DNA from 2 places in the Paenibacillus sp. CH40 genome. Region 2 is predicted to be linked to the other one. Evidence: riboswitches for the same ligand, from Rfam matches in the RefSeq annotation. Region 2 holds a riboswitch; the other holds the start of a gene.

Region 1 (7,086 bases), on a different contig from region 2:
AAAGGGTAGTAGAGGTATTCCACGATATGTATCCGGAGGCTCCTATCTTCACAACGGTGTTCAGCGACGACCGCCTGTCGCGTAACTTGAAGGATGCGGATATTAGAGCCACTTGGCTACAAAAAGTCCCAGGAGTGAAGGACAACTTCAAAGGAGTGCTGCCGCTGTATCCCATTGCTATCCGTGATTTCGATTTTAGGGATTTCGACATTGTTTTAAGCTCCAGCAGTGCATTTATGAAAAGCATCCAGGTACCCAAACATACGTTTCACATTTGTTATTGTCACACACCGATGCGGTTTGCCTGGGATTACGATACATATATGGCCCGGCAGTCCAAATCCAACCTGCTCAAAAACATGCTCAAGCTGTACATGAACCGGTTGAAAACATGGGATGCCAAAACTTCTCGCAACGTAGACCAGTTTGTCGCCAACTCTTCGGTTGTTAAACGAAGAATTTTGCACTATTACCAAAGGGATTCGGATGTGATTTTCCCACCTATTAATACATCCCGTTTTAAACGCGCTACAAACATCGGTGACTATTACCTGATCGTATCCCGATTGGTGTCCTACAAGCGCATCGATCTCGCGATCGAAGCATTCAAACGTAACGGTCTCAAGCTGCGCATTGTGGGTGAAGGACCGGACCGTAAACGACTCGAAGGTATGGCTGCCCCGAACATTGAGTTCCTCGGCAGGCTTGAGGATGAAGAGGTTAACAAGCTGATGGCAGAATGCCGAGCGCTCGTTTTTCCGGGTGAAGAGGACTTCGGTATTACGCCTTTGGAGGCGAATGCGGCCGGACGGCCTGTCATCGCTTTTCAGGGTGGGGGAGCGCTGGATACGATTGTTCCTCATGTGAACGGCGTATTTTTCCGCAAGCATCAAGTAGAGGATGTGCTGGAGGCCGTCGAAAAGGTTGAGCAACATGCATGGAATGTGGACGATATCATTACCCATGCGCGCAAATTTGATGAAGAAAATTTCAAGGATCAATTAAAAAAGTATGTAGAACAAGCCTATGTGAACTTTCTAAAAGGAGGATGAACGGAATGAAGCTGGCTGTAATCGGTACTGGATACGTTGGGCTCGTCTCGGGTGTATGTTTTGCGCAAAAAGGTAATGAGGTGATTTGTGTCGATCTGGAGCAGCACAAAATCGACATGTTGAACCGGGCAGAATCTCCGATTTATGAACCGGGTATTGAGGAATTGATCGCGTTGAATCTGGAAGCGGGCCGATTGGAGTTCACCTCGGATTTGGCCGATGCGGTACGCCGCTCGGATATCGTAATTTTGGCGGTAGGTACACCTTCTCTGGCTAACGGCGAGGCGAATTTGTCATACATTGAACAGGCGGCCGCTGATGTTGGGAAAGCCATGAACGGGTATAAGATTATTATGACCAAGAGTACTGTACCTGTCGGAACGAACGAAAAGATTAAGGACGTGTTGGCTCGTCACACGAGTTTGTCTTTCGATATCGTCTCCGCGCCGGAGTTCCTGAGAGAAGGCTCAGCCATCAATGATACGCTTTATCCGGATCGCATCATTATTGGTTTGGACAATACAGGATTGCGTGAAACCATGGTCACTCTGCATCAGGTGTTCACGGATAAAATCTATGTGACGGATATCCGTAGTGCTGAAATGATCAAATACGCGTCCAATGCGTTTCTGGCAACTAAAATTTCGTTCATTAACGAAATCGCTAATATTTGCGAAAAGGTTGGCGCTGATGTAACCTGTGTGGCTGACGGTATGGGGATGGACAAACGGATTGGCTCCTCTTTCCTACAAGCAGGGATCGGGTATGGTGGCTCTTGCTTTCCAAAAGACACAAATGCGCTTATCCAAATTGCAGGTAATGTAGACTATGAATTTAAGTTATTGAAATCGGTGGTCGAGGTGAATACCGACCAGCGCTTTATGATTGTATCCAAGCTGCGCGAATCGCTGGGTCAACTGAACGGTGTGTCCATTGGCATTTGGGGCCTCGCCTTCAAGCCAAATACAGATGACATCCGCGAAGCTCCAGCACTGGAAATCGTAGAAACGCTCATTCAGGCAGGCGCTATTGTCAAACTGTATGATCCCATTGCGATGGATAAATTCAAGGAGCGCGTGGATCACCCGAATATTATGTGGTGCTCATCCCCACAGCAAGCCGCTGAAGGTAGCGACGCTGTGTGCCTGTTGACCGATTGGGAAGAGTTCAAAAAAGTCGATCTCGTACAACTGGCCTCCATTTTGCGCAAGCCGGTTCTCATTGACGGTCGTAACGTATTCGGTGAGGAACAGATCCAAGGCTCCGGGCTGGAATACTACTCCGTGGGTCGTCCGCGGATGAGTGGGTGGAATAGAGATAAAGTGGAAGTTTAAAAGTGACAGATTAAAAAGTGACTGTGGCGGTGTTGGAGGCGCTGAAGGCGCTACGCGTGCAGATTGTTCTTCCGATTGCTGTTACCCCCGGATTTTCTGGATTATATAAAACATTCAAAGGTTAAAATCCGGGGATAAAGGCAAACGCTGACGCTTCTTCAGAACAATTCTGCCCGCTCAGCTGCTTTTCGCCGTGGAGTCACAGTTTTTAAATTTCCACCTTATGGGGGGGGAGTAGGAAGGGCGTATCGGAAGGAGCGGCGCGGTTGAAGCCGCTCCTTCCGATCAAGTACGCCATTGCGGTTGCCGAAGGCAATCTGGGCAAGGTGTTACGAAACCTCGATTACTTGAAGCTTGCAAGCACAGCGGGCAAGCTCTGAGTTCTCGAACGTCTTACAGGCTGACCGGACTTAATAATGTCCGGTCGTGCCTTTTGCAATAAACGGTATGATCGGCATGATGCATTTTTGAGTAGCGCAGGGATGGATTTGAATCTGGAGAAGCGGAGCGTTCGCCTTTGACGTGGTATTCTTACATTTAAATGTCTTATACAATCCAAAGAATCCCACGTCAACAGCGATCATAAGATTAAATCCAGCCCGTAGCGGGCTACTCATCATTCAGAACGATCATCCAACCAATATAGAGAGGAAGTGGAGAGTTATGAAGCTCGTACTTTTGTCTGGTGGTTCCGGTAAAAGATTATGGCCTTTGTCCAACGATTCCCGTTCCAAACAATTTTTGAAGGTACTGGAGAGCCCGGAGGGGATTTCGGAATCCATGGTACAGCGGGTATGGAGACAATTGGGAGACAACGGATTATCAGAATCCTCGTTTATTGCGACAGGGAGAGCACAGGTCGAAATGATCCAGAGTCAGGTCGGCCCGAATACGCGCATCATTGTTGAGCCGGAACGCAGAGACACCTTTCCTGCGATTGCGCTGACAGCGACTTATCTATATTCCATTGCTGGTGTTTCCCCTGATGAAATTATAGCTATATTGCCTGTAGATCCTTATGTTGAGGATGCTTTCTTCGCTTCCGTAGCCCAGCTGGAACATACACTCCAGGAGAGTGAAGGCAAGCTTGCTTTAATCGGGGTTGTCCCTTCCTATCCTTCAGAGAAATATGGTTACATTATTCCGAAAAACGATGCCACCCAAGGTAGCACTGGCTACCGCGAAGTGAGCCATTTTCAAGAGAAACCCGACCGGGAGCAGGCGGAGCGTCTGATTGAACGCAATGCTCTATGGAACTGCGGGGTTTTTGCATTCAAATTAAGTTATTTGCTGGATATCTTGGCATCCAAGGGGTTGCCGCTGAATTATGAAGAAATGCAAAAGCAATACGCATCTCTGGAAAAAATCAGCTTTGACTATGAAGTAGTCGAGAAGGAAAAGGATATCGTAGTTCTTCCGTATGATGGTTTTTGGAAGGATTTGGGCACCTGGAATACGCTCACAGAAGAAATGTCTAATCAACAAGTGGGCAGAGGTGTAGTAACGGAGGATTGCGTCAATACGAGTCTTATTAACGAGTTAGACATTCCTGTGGCGATCATTGGAACGAATGATCTGATTGTAGCCGCTAGCCCGGATGGTATTCTTGTGACCAATAAGGCTGAAAGTCCTCGCATTAAGGAAGTGCTCAAGGCTCATGATCAGCGTCCAATGTATGAAGAACGTCGTTGGGGGCAGTATCGGGTTGTGGATTATGTCAAGTATGACGAGGGTAACGAGGTATTGACCAAACGAATCCGCGTACGGAAAGGCAAAAATATCAGCTATCAGCTTCATTTCAAACGGAGTGAAATTTGGACCATTATTAGCGGTGAAGCGGAAATTATTTTGAATGAGAAGCTGCACAAAGTAAAAGCTGGTGATGTAGTTCGCATTCCTGAAGGAACGAAGCATAGCATTTTGGCTGTGACCGATGTGGATTTTATTGAGGTGCAGACTGGTTCTGAATTGGTTGAAGAGGATATTGTCCGCTTTTGTATGGATTGGAATGAAATTTCCCGTCACCAATTTATTTCATAAATTTTTTCGTTAAAATGAAAAAAAGAGACGAATTGACGAACGTTTATAGCCCGAAATGTCGAAAATGAGCGAAAACCTGTAAATCCATGAACATGTCCTATTAAATTTTGGCAAAAGAAAGTCGATACTTAGGGTAAGAAGGAATCCAAACTCCTTCCAACGATAAACGCAGCCCTGTCGAAAGGCAGGTACGCAAAGCTAAAGGGCCTTCCGTAGGGATGGCAGCCTGGCTACCGAAAGGAAGAGCAAAAAGTGAGATTCAATTTTATTCCTCTGTATCGACTGATACGTCATGCACTCCCCGTAGTTATGCTTTTTTCTTTGTTGCCCGTCGGTTTTGGTGAATCTCTGTCTGTGGCGAATGCCGCTGCATTACAACCTGTTAATTCGGACGCTTCTACTCAGGCCCGTGAACTATACAGCTATTTACTCAGCATCTCGGGGAAAAAAATAATCACCGGTCAGCATGATTATTTGGAGAGTCCGGATGAATTAAGTAACAAGGTCCAAAAAATCAGTCAGGCGTATGTGGGTGTGCACGGCTATGAGATGGGAGCCATCTCAGGTCAATCTGCCGCTTCGGAAGCAGCACAACGTAAAAATGTTGTCGATAGCGCGATCCGCTGGAGCAGATCCGGAGGCATTGTGACGATGACTTTTCATGAAGCGCTGCCGGGTAGACCACTGACTTGGGCCAATGTGCAGGCGAAAGTAAGTCAGACGGAGTTCAATAAATACGTGACGCCAGGCACTGCGCAGTATAACCTCCTCATTGCCGATCTGGATAAGGTCGCTGTATCGCTAAAGCAGCTTCGTGATGCGGGTGTTCCGGTTTTATGGAGACCTTATCACGAAATGAATGGTGACTGGTTCTGGTGGGGAAACAAAACTAATTTCAATCAGCTATGGAATATCATGTATGACCGTTTTGTAAACACACATCAACTAGACAATCTGCTGTGGGTATGGAGCCCGAATGCTCCTAATTCGTATACCTTCCCGTATACCCCTAAATATCCGGGGGATGACAAAGTAGACATTTTGGCTGTAGACATTTACAACAATGATTTTGAACAAAGTCATTATGAAGGTCTGCTCGGGTTGGCAGGGGATAAGCCGATTGCCATTGGGGAACACGGTGAGATGCCCAGCTCCGAGGTATTACAGGCTCAGCCCAAATGGGTGTATTCCATGACTTGGGGAAAGATGCTGACCGAGAATAACACAACGGATCAAATTCAGGATTATATGAATGATTCGAGGAGCTTGACGCGAGATGATGTGAAAAATGGATTGGCAGCAGTTCAACAACCCGGGACAGATGTACCAACCCTACCGGACGAGGGGCAAAGCGAGCCTATCCCGGCTCCTCCTTCTGTTCCGGATATGGTTTATGCGAACGGGCTGCGGGGTGAATATTTTAACAACATGAATCTGGATGGTAGTGCTGCTTTGACCCGTACAGATAGCAAGCTGGACTATAACTGGCGTGCTGCCACAGCTGATGCAAGGGTGAACGCTGATCGGTTCTCCGTTCGCTGGACAGGTAAAATGAAGCCACAATATAGTGAGACCTATACGTTTACAACGATATCTGATGATGGAATCCGGGTATGGGTAGACGGCAAGCTGATTATTGATAGCTGGTTTAAGCAAAGCTGGACAGAGCGCAAGGGCAGTATCACCTTGCAAGCAGGTAAAATGGTAGATTTAAAAGTTGAATACTATGATGAATATGGTGACGCAATGGCACGTCTGATGTGGGAAAGTCAGCATGAAGCGAAAGCGGTGATTCCCGGTAACGCTTTGTTTCTTCCTTAATAGATTCTCTTTCCCGGTCAAAAATTTTGAGGAGAGAGGGTGGATCATATGATGAAAAAATGGTTGACCCACAGGTATACGCCAGTATTATCCGGGCTGCTGGGGGTCGTAGCTATAGCGCTGATCGCTTGGTTGATTTACACGCCTTCAAGGAGCGTAGAACTGCCGACGGATAAAGTAGCGGCAGCCAGTCCAGTATGGAAGCTGGGACAGAGGGATGATTCTTCAGCGGAATTTAGAGGAGTGATTGGTAGAGACAATATCAACATTCCTACAGCCTCTGCTTCTACCGAATCGTCGGCTAAAGGAATATCGTCTGCAACGTCCATAGCAGAGAATACAGCGGCCCCGGTATTGCTCAGCAGTGGAGATATTCCTCCCGGCTTGAATGCGTCCACGAATCCTGAACTGTCGCTCCAGTATAAGCTGGATCAAGTTCCTCCCAATGGAGTGATATTCCGTGTACGGATTTTGGATGCGGGCAAAGCTGTTCCGCAAATGGCTGTATTTTCAAATTATCAGCTGTCCGGTATCATTCAAATCGCTGGGGTTTCCGGTACGGGCAGTGCATATAATTACAAAAGCAACTACGAGCTGTATATACCCAAAGAGCAATTGCAAAGCGGTGTTAACGTACTCAAGCTAAAGACAGCGCGCTGCCTATACTGCTCCTCTGCAGAAGATAAAAATGTGTGGTGGACCTGGGATGACTTGAGCTTGGAGACGTTAGCTTCACCTGCGACCGAACCGGTACACGGTAAATATATACTGACCGGAACAAATGTGAACAATAAAGAATTTTATTATGATCAGGGTGCAGTTAAGCATTTACCATACGT
Region 2 (7,086 bases):
CAAATGATACAAGATGACTCCCTTCCATTTGCCTCCTATAACCCCGACGGTTTTCGCTACTGGGCATCCAAAATTAACGCTAACTGCATGTTCCATCTCCTGTGCCATGTATACCCCTTCTTTCTGTAGAATGTGTAAACCAATAGCCCCCGACGTATGACAAGGAACAAATATGTGCGTACTTGTTCCCTGCAAAAACTTTCTATATGATAACTATATATTCGATATCAGCTCTCATTATAGTAGCAGAAAACCCATAGAGTACCAACTAAACCCATACCCAAAGGAGTACATTTTATGTCTAATACATCAGCTAAAAAACAGGAAATTCTGGACGCCTTTCTGTTCAGGCACGCCACGAAAGAATTCGATCCCAATCGCATCATACCGGAAGAGGATTTTCAGTTCATTCTCGAAACCGGACGACTTTCTCCAAGCTCCGTCGGTTTTGAACCATGGCAGTTTGTAGTTGTGCAAAATCAGGCATTGAGAGAAAAGCTGGCTGCAGTTTCCAGCGGCGGTCAAAAGCAGATTCCTGCGGCTAGCCACGTCGTCCTGATTTTGGCGCGCAAGGATGTTCGTTATGATTCTCCTTACGTGGAGTATATGTATAAAGAGATTAAAGGTATGTCTGAAGAGGACTTTGCCTCACTGCCAGGCCGCTATAAGATTTTCCAGGGTGAAAATCAACGTCTGCTGGAAAACGAACGTACGTTATTTGACTGGGCTTCCAAGCAAACCTACATTGCCTTAGGCAATATGATGACAGCAGCGGCTCAGATCGGTATTGATTCCTGTCCAATTGAAGGCTTTAACTACGATCAGGTGCATGCCATTTTGGAGAAAGAAGGACTGCTAGAGAACGGGCTGCTCGATATTTCAGTCATTGCTGCCTTCGGTTATCGCGCTCATGAACCCAAGCGGGAAAAATCCAGACAACCACTGGAAAAGGTCACCCGCTGGATTCTGTAATCTAATATCCCGAGTCTCTCCCCCAAACACTGAACACTGAAGCATCAAAAAAGGCGGGCTGCGGCACTTCATCTGAATGATGAATCTACCGCAGCCCGCCTTTTTAGGTCACTTCAATCTCTATTAAAATACCCTTGGAAGCCAGGTTATCCAGGCACTCCTTCATATACTCATCGTCATGCTCCACATATGCACCCGCGCCTGCCAGTTCCTCACCCAGCTCCGCCTCCCAAGGCTCACACTGCTTACCGCGATACAACGGCTGTTCCCACAGGGGATCAACATTGTACCCTCTGCTTTTCATTTCGTCCATAATGAGCCTATGATAGCGCACCAGCAGCATGGGGTGATAATCGAACACATAATTCACGGTGGCGTGTGGCTTGCCCCACCCATTTCCGCGCAGGGCGCAGCACTCACGATGTTGCCCCAGCAGTTGCGGACGGGGTAACTTGTCGATTAAATGTTCATGCCAGAGCCTCATGCTTCCACAACCCTATCTGTCGCTTTTTCTGTTCTAATGGATTAGCATACGGATACCTGTCAGCACAATACCGATCAGGAAGCCTGTAACTGCGCCATTAATACGTATCCACTGTAAATCCTGTCCCAGTTTGTCCTCCATCAGTGCAATCAGGGATTTGTTATCCATCTTGTCTACATTTTCGCGCACCAAGTTACCAATCCGACTATGGTTAGCTTCCACCAGTCCAGTAATACCTTCCACAATTCGCACATTGATCTTGTCCAGCAGCTCGGTATTCCCTCTTAAATCAGTCAGCATCCGATCCAATAGCGGTAAAATATAGGTCTGCACATAGCTTCCGTCTTCCATGTAGTCCAATAAGCGTATACGCAGCTCTTCCATTTTGCCCAGCACTGACGCATCGCCTTCCCAGGCTTCAACAAGGCTATCCTTCCAGCCGTTCAACCCTTCCTGAACCGTATCTTTCGTCGCCAATCGGGTCACCTGTGTTTTCAGACCATCCAGCACAGCCTGACGGCGCGGGTGCTCTTCCCTTTGCAGTTCTGCTACCTGATCCAGCAGGAAATGACGAATCATTTCACCCATACGCTCTTCGTTCAGATAGCCGAGGAATGCGTTCAAAGCAAATTGCATCAGCCCGCTCACCTGCAAACCACTGACAGCCTGCATCCCTAAGGTGCCCAGCGTATAACCCGTTTCGGGTCGCAAAAGCCAGGACTCGGCTTGCTCCAGCGTGTAATCCAGTGCGCGGCGATCATAGCCCTTCTCGCTGGTCTGATGAGCAAGCGCCTCCAGCAGCGGTCCGGCGTCAAAGTCAGTCATCTGCCGCTTCAGCTCGGCCACGATGACCGGAGCCAATTCCGCGAGCGGGAGGGACTGGACAAGCCGCTTGGCAAGAACATCTATGGATGCCGCCGCCTCCGGCGTGCGCAATCCTTTTTCCACACCGCCCAGCACCAAATCGGCCAAACGGATATCTGCAATTTTAGACGCGATGCTGTCTTTGTTTAGCAGGTTATTTTCCACCGTACTCACCAATGCATTCGTGAGCTTGTCCCTATTTTTAGGAAGCAGCGCGGTGTGTGGTATCGGAATGCCTAGCGGATGACGGAACAAAGCAGTGACAGCGAACCAGTCTGCCAGTCCCCCTACAAGTCCTGCCTCAAAAGCTCCGGCTAACAAACGAGCCCAGCCATATTGCTGGAAGGGCAATGTGGCTGCAAAGCCTGCCCCTAGAATAACGAGCGACCAAGCCGCTGCGGTTTTCGTATTTTTTGGTTTTCCCATCCTGTAATCCTCCAAACTGACTGTCGAGTAAGTAAAGCACTATACCTGTATTACCCATCATATCATTGCCGGTGTCATTTCCAAAGTTGAAAGCACTTGAGATGAAACGCGCAAGGGCACTTTTTGCGTAATTTTTTATGCATATATCTCTCTTTTTTACATTCATGTTTGTGAACAAAATCACAGCACTGGGCCCAAACTCTTATTTTCAATAATAAGCCTTACGAACCATTTTATCAGAACCAAGTCCCATTTTTTTTAAACCGAAAGGAGAAGTGAACAAGAAAGTTGAATGGGCATAAGATACCTTTTTTCAGTACCATGTTGGTATTTGACCTCAGAAAGGATTTGAATCCATGATAACCCCAGATTCTTTCAACAGCATTCGACTTTTTCGTATGGATTACCAGGTTATATATCCATAAAAAGTGATACTCCCATAAAATTCAAACACATATTTTGCTATATAGACATATTTGATGTGATAAAATAAACTTTTATAAATAGGGAATCATGTTTAATCAGTCATTATATATTGGTAATTCAAACCAAGATATGCTAGATAAAATTGCTTTTTTGTAAAGGAATTGAATATGACAACAGACCAAAAAAACAACGTGGGCCTCTGGAATGGCGATCCGGTCGTTATTGTACGCACTCCCTCCGCTTTTGCCAAGCAATCCCTTTTATATATCCAGGAATTAGGCTACTTCCAAAAAACTTCTGCTTTTACGATGGAAAGGAAAGAACTTGCCTCTTTTTTGCTTGTCTTTACGTTGTCTGGTAAGGGAGAATTACTGTACCGGGGCAAGAAATATATCATAAAACCTCAAGATTTGTTCTTTGTTAATTGCGAGGAATATGTTCAATACAGCACCTCCAGTCATGAATCCTGGGAGTTTATCAGCCTGTACCTGTATGGCAATCTGATTGAAAATTTTTACGAACAATTTGCCAAGCATAATAAACCGGTCATTTCCATGCATAATCCGCATATTATATTGGATAAGCTCCATGCTCTGATTTGTGGGCAGTCTGACAGAAGTCTTTCCGCTGAGCTACTAACGTCCAGGCTCATTGGTGAAATACTAACGTGCATTTTGCAACATCCCTATGATCATCCGTGTGTGAATGCTGAAACCCTGAGCGAAGTACGCCGGGTACAGCAATATTTGGATCAGTCCTACTGTGAGCGAATAACACTGGACTCGCTGGCAGATATGTTTGAATTAAACAAGTTTAATCTGGCTAAAAATTTCAAAAAGCAGATCGGTTTCTCTCCGATTGATTATCTCATTAATGTCCGTATCACAGCCGCTCAAAGCTGGCTTAAAACCAGTGACATGTCCATTGTGGATATCGCAAGGTACGTAGGGATTCCCAATACGAGCCATTTTATTAACCTATTCAAGGAGCATGTAGGAGAAACACCTCATTCCTTCCGCAAAAAATGGGGGAACCGTTCAAAGTTGTAAATGAGAGGTTACATGAAATCAGTTTGATAGATGATAGACGCACAAGCTATTCAAGTTAATGGCAAAACTGTCGAAAGGCAGTGACGCAAAACTATAGGGCCTTCCTTTCCAGATGGCAGCCAGCTACCAGATGAACGAGCTTTTTATTATGTCTTTTTTACATAGATCCATCACAAATTGCTTTACCTCTCTCGAAGAAAGCCCTGATCGCTATGATCAGGGCTTTTTTTCTATTGGGATAGTCATGTCAGCCTAGCATGCTGAATATACTAATTTCGAACTAGGAGGAGGGAAGGAAAAAACATAACCGCCGAAGCATTGCCATATTACGATGAATAGGAGAATCACTTGGAGCATGAGAACAAAAATAAATGTAATGATCATTGCCTTATTGCTCATTGTCCAAAGCTTTTTCAGCGTAACGCTGGCTTACGCAGATGCTCCAGCCCCAGAACTGCCGCAGAGTGCTGTATCCGATCCTAACCATACCGTTACGGATGCTGTATACGTTGTCCCAAACCTTGAACCTCCTAGGGAGATTCCTTCAAACACGGTTCCCTTCGTTCAAGGAGCAACCAGTTCAAAGTCTCAACATGATGCAGCTCCGCAGAGCATATTAACGAAGTTGAGCCTGACCGACGAAGCAGGGCGTGTCATTGATGCGGTATATAGTCCAGACAGCCAATTCGACATCGGATCAGCCATCCAACTAGGCTATGAATGGGAGCTTCCTGACAATACCTATAAGTCAGGGGACACCTTCACCTTTCATTTACCAGAACAGTTTGTCATCTACACTGATATCTCATCTCCACTAGTCACTACCGACGGAACCGTGGGATACTTCACAGTAGATCGTCAGGGCAAGGTGATCATGACCTTTAACCAATATGTAGAGAATCATTCCAATGTCAGCGGCAAACTGCAAATCAAAACCGAGTTTACGAAAGAGATGATGAAAGGCAGTACAGAGATCATCATTGCGATTCCGATCAAAGGCGGGGTACAAACGGTCATCGTGAATGTAAAACCCCAGTCAGGGCCAACCCTAAGCAAACAAGGGAAAATAGCTGGCACCAATCAGATTGACTGGACCATTGATGTGAACAAACAGCTAAACACCGTAAAGCATGCCCTCATCACCGATCCAATTCCTTCAGGGTTGGAACTCAGAAGAGACTCTATCCGGCTCTATCATCTACAAGTCAATATCGACGGCTCGACCGTTGTTCGAGACCTAGTGAATGCAAGTGAATATGCCATTGAAGCAGATCAAGCCAGGACAGGGTTTGTGATTCGTTTTCAAGACGATAGCATTAACACGGCCTATCAGATTCAATATTCCACGCGTATTATTGGCGATGAAACTCGTTTCTCCAACACAGCAACGCTTTCAGGAGATGCGATAGAGAACGTTGTTGCTACCGCTACTGTTCAGGTGGAACGTGGTGAATTTTTGTCCAAAAAGGTTGAAAAATATGATCATTCCACACAAACACTCTCGTGGGCCATAAGATATAACTTCAGCGAGACAAAAATTCCCGAAGCCAAAGCTCTTTTAATTGATCATTTCAATAAAACTCAAGAATTGCTGCCCGGTTCTTTGAAAGTATTTAAGGGAAACACACTGGAAGAGCTCCCATCGTGGGCGTATACTGTCATCCCAGTTGATTATCCGGACCGCAACGGCTTCAAACTTCAATTCAACTTCGACGTAGATTCAGCCTATACCATCCGATACCAGACTCAAGCCAGAGGCCGTGTCTATGATAATGGAAAAGTTACAAACATCATAACCTCAGATGGAACCCAGAAGATCGTATCGACGGAAATCATAAGCGGAGTTATGACTAAAATGTATGACACACCCAATTACAACACCAAAATCATACCTTGGGTGATTACCATCAATACAGACTTGTACATCATGAAAAATATTGTCATTCAGGATGTGTTTCCAAACGGGGGCTTGGCCTTGTTACCGGACACCCTGAAAATTCAAAGTGTTGACGGAACAACGGAGCTACGTGCACCCACGGATTATGAGCTGATTCCGCTATCACAGGACTATAAACAAGGATTTACGCTCATTTTTCATAAAGCCATTCAGAAGGCTTATACAATCAAGTATTCAACTACCTATAATAATGACTGGAAAACGGATACGACGAAGCCCGAGTTTCGTAATAAATCGCATATAGAATACCAGTTTGAAGACGGGGAAAGATCATCGCAAGAAGTGGAGTGCCCGATCTGGCCGGACTTTATGACACAACGAAACGGTGCCAAGCAAGGAAGCTATAATGCGACCTCCAAGCTCATTACCTGGGATATTAAAGCTAACTACAATCGCAAGATCCTGAATCACGCGGAAGTGAGAGACCCCTTGTTGCAAGGTCAGAAGTTACTGCCCGCCTCCGTAAAAGTATACGATATGACCTTGCTGGGATGGTGGGATGGCGTACAAAAAGGGGCTGAAATCCCAGCAGATCAATACACCATTATTCCTCCCTCCCAGCAAAATGGTAATGAAATGCGTATCCAGTTCAAAAATAAGATACAGACTCCCTACTGGATTACCTTTCAAACTTCATTGGAAGGAGAACTGATCGAAAAGGAAATCCATAATCAAGCCCTTCTACTAGATGGACAAAAAACTGTCTCCGAATGGGCAGCGCAAGTCACGGTACCTCATGGCGGAGAATATGTATCTAAAGTCGGTGCACAAAATGGAAATAAGATTGACTGGAGCATCCGCATCAATGAAGGACAGTCCCATGTATCCAACGCTAAAATTATAGATCAGCCTAGCAGCAATCAAATCTTAATTGAGGATTCCTTTCATTTGTACTCTACAATCATCGC

The links. A riboswitch is a leader RNA that binds a small molecule or an ion and turns the genes downstream of it on or off. The one in region 2 is predicted to bind cyclic di-GMP.
Region 1: linked by a shared signal. The riboswitch ahead of NLX73_RS14960 (glycosyl hydrolase) and the one ahead of NLX73_RS17805 (collagen binding domain-containing protein) in region 2 are both predicted to bind cyclic di-GMP.

The regions. Positions count from the first base shown of each region.
Region 1 is NZ_JANAVQ010000004.1:362,209-369,294, reverse strand. Features, by position in the region: gene NLX73_RS14975 (glycosyltransferase) at 1-1,052, shown strand, start outside; gene NLX73_RS14970 (UDP-glucose dehydrogenase family protein) at 1,058-2,386, shown strand; gene NLX73_RS14965 (sugar phosphate nucleotidyltransferase) at 3,050-4,426, shown strand; cyclic di-GMP riboswitch class I at 4,584-4,664, shown strand; gene NLX73_RS14960 (glycosyl hydrolase) at 4,679-6,247, shown strand; gene NLX73_RS14955 (PD-(D/E)XK nuclease family protein) at 6,296-7,086, shown strand, end outside.
Region 2 is NZ_JANAVQ010000006.1:30,200-37,285, reverse strand. Features, by position in the region: gene NLX73_RS17830 (winged helix-turn-helix transcriptional regulator) at 1-108, opposite strand, end outside; gene NLX73_RS17825 (NAD(P)H-dependent oxidoreductase) at 298-972, shown strand; gene NLX73_RS17820 (TIGR02328 family protein) at 1,076-1,456, opposite strand; gene NLX73_RS17815 (DUF445 domain-containing protein) at 1,490-2,746, opposite strand; gene NLX73_RS17810 (AraC family transcriptional regulator) at 3,340-4,221, shown strand; cyclic di-GMP riboswitch class I at 4,272-4,352, shown strand; gene NLX73_RS17805 (collagen binding domain-containing protein) at 4,577-7,086, shown strand, end outside.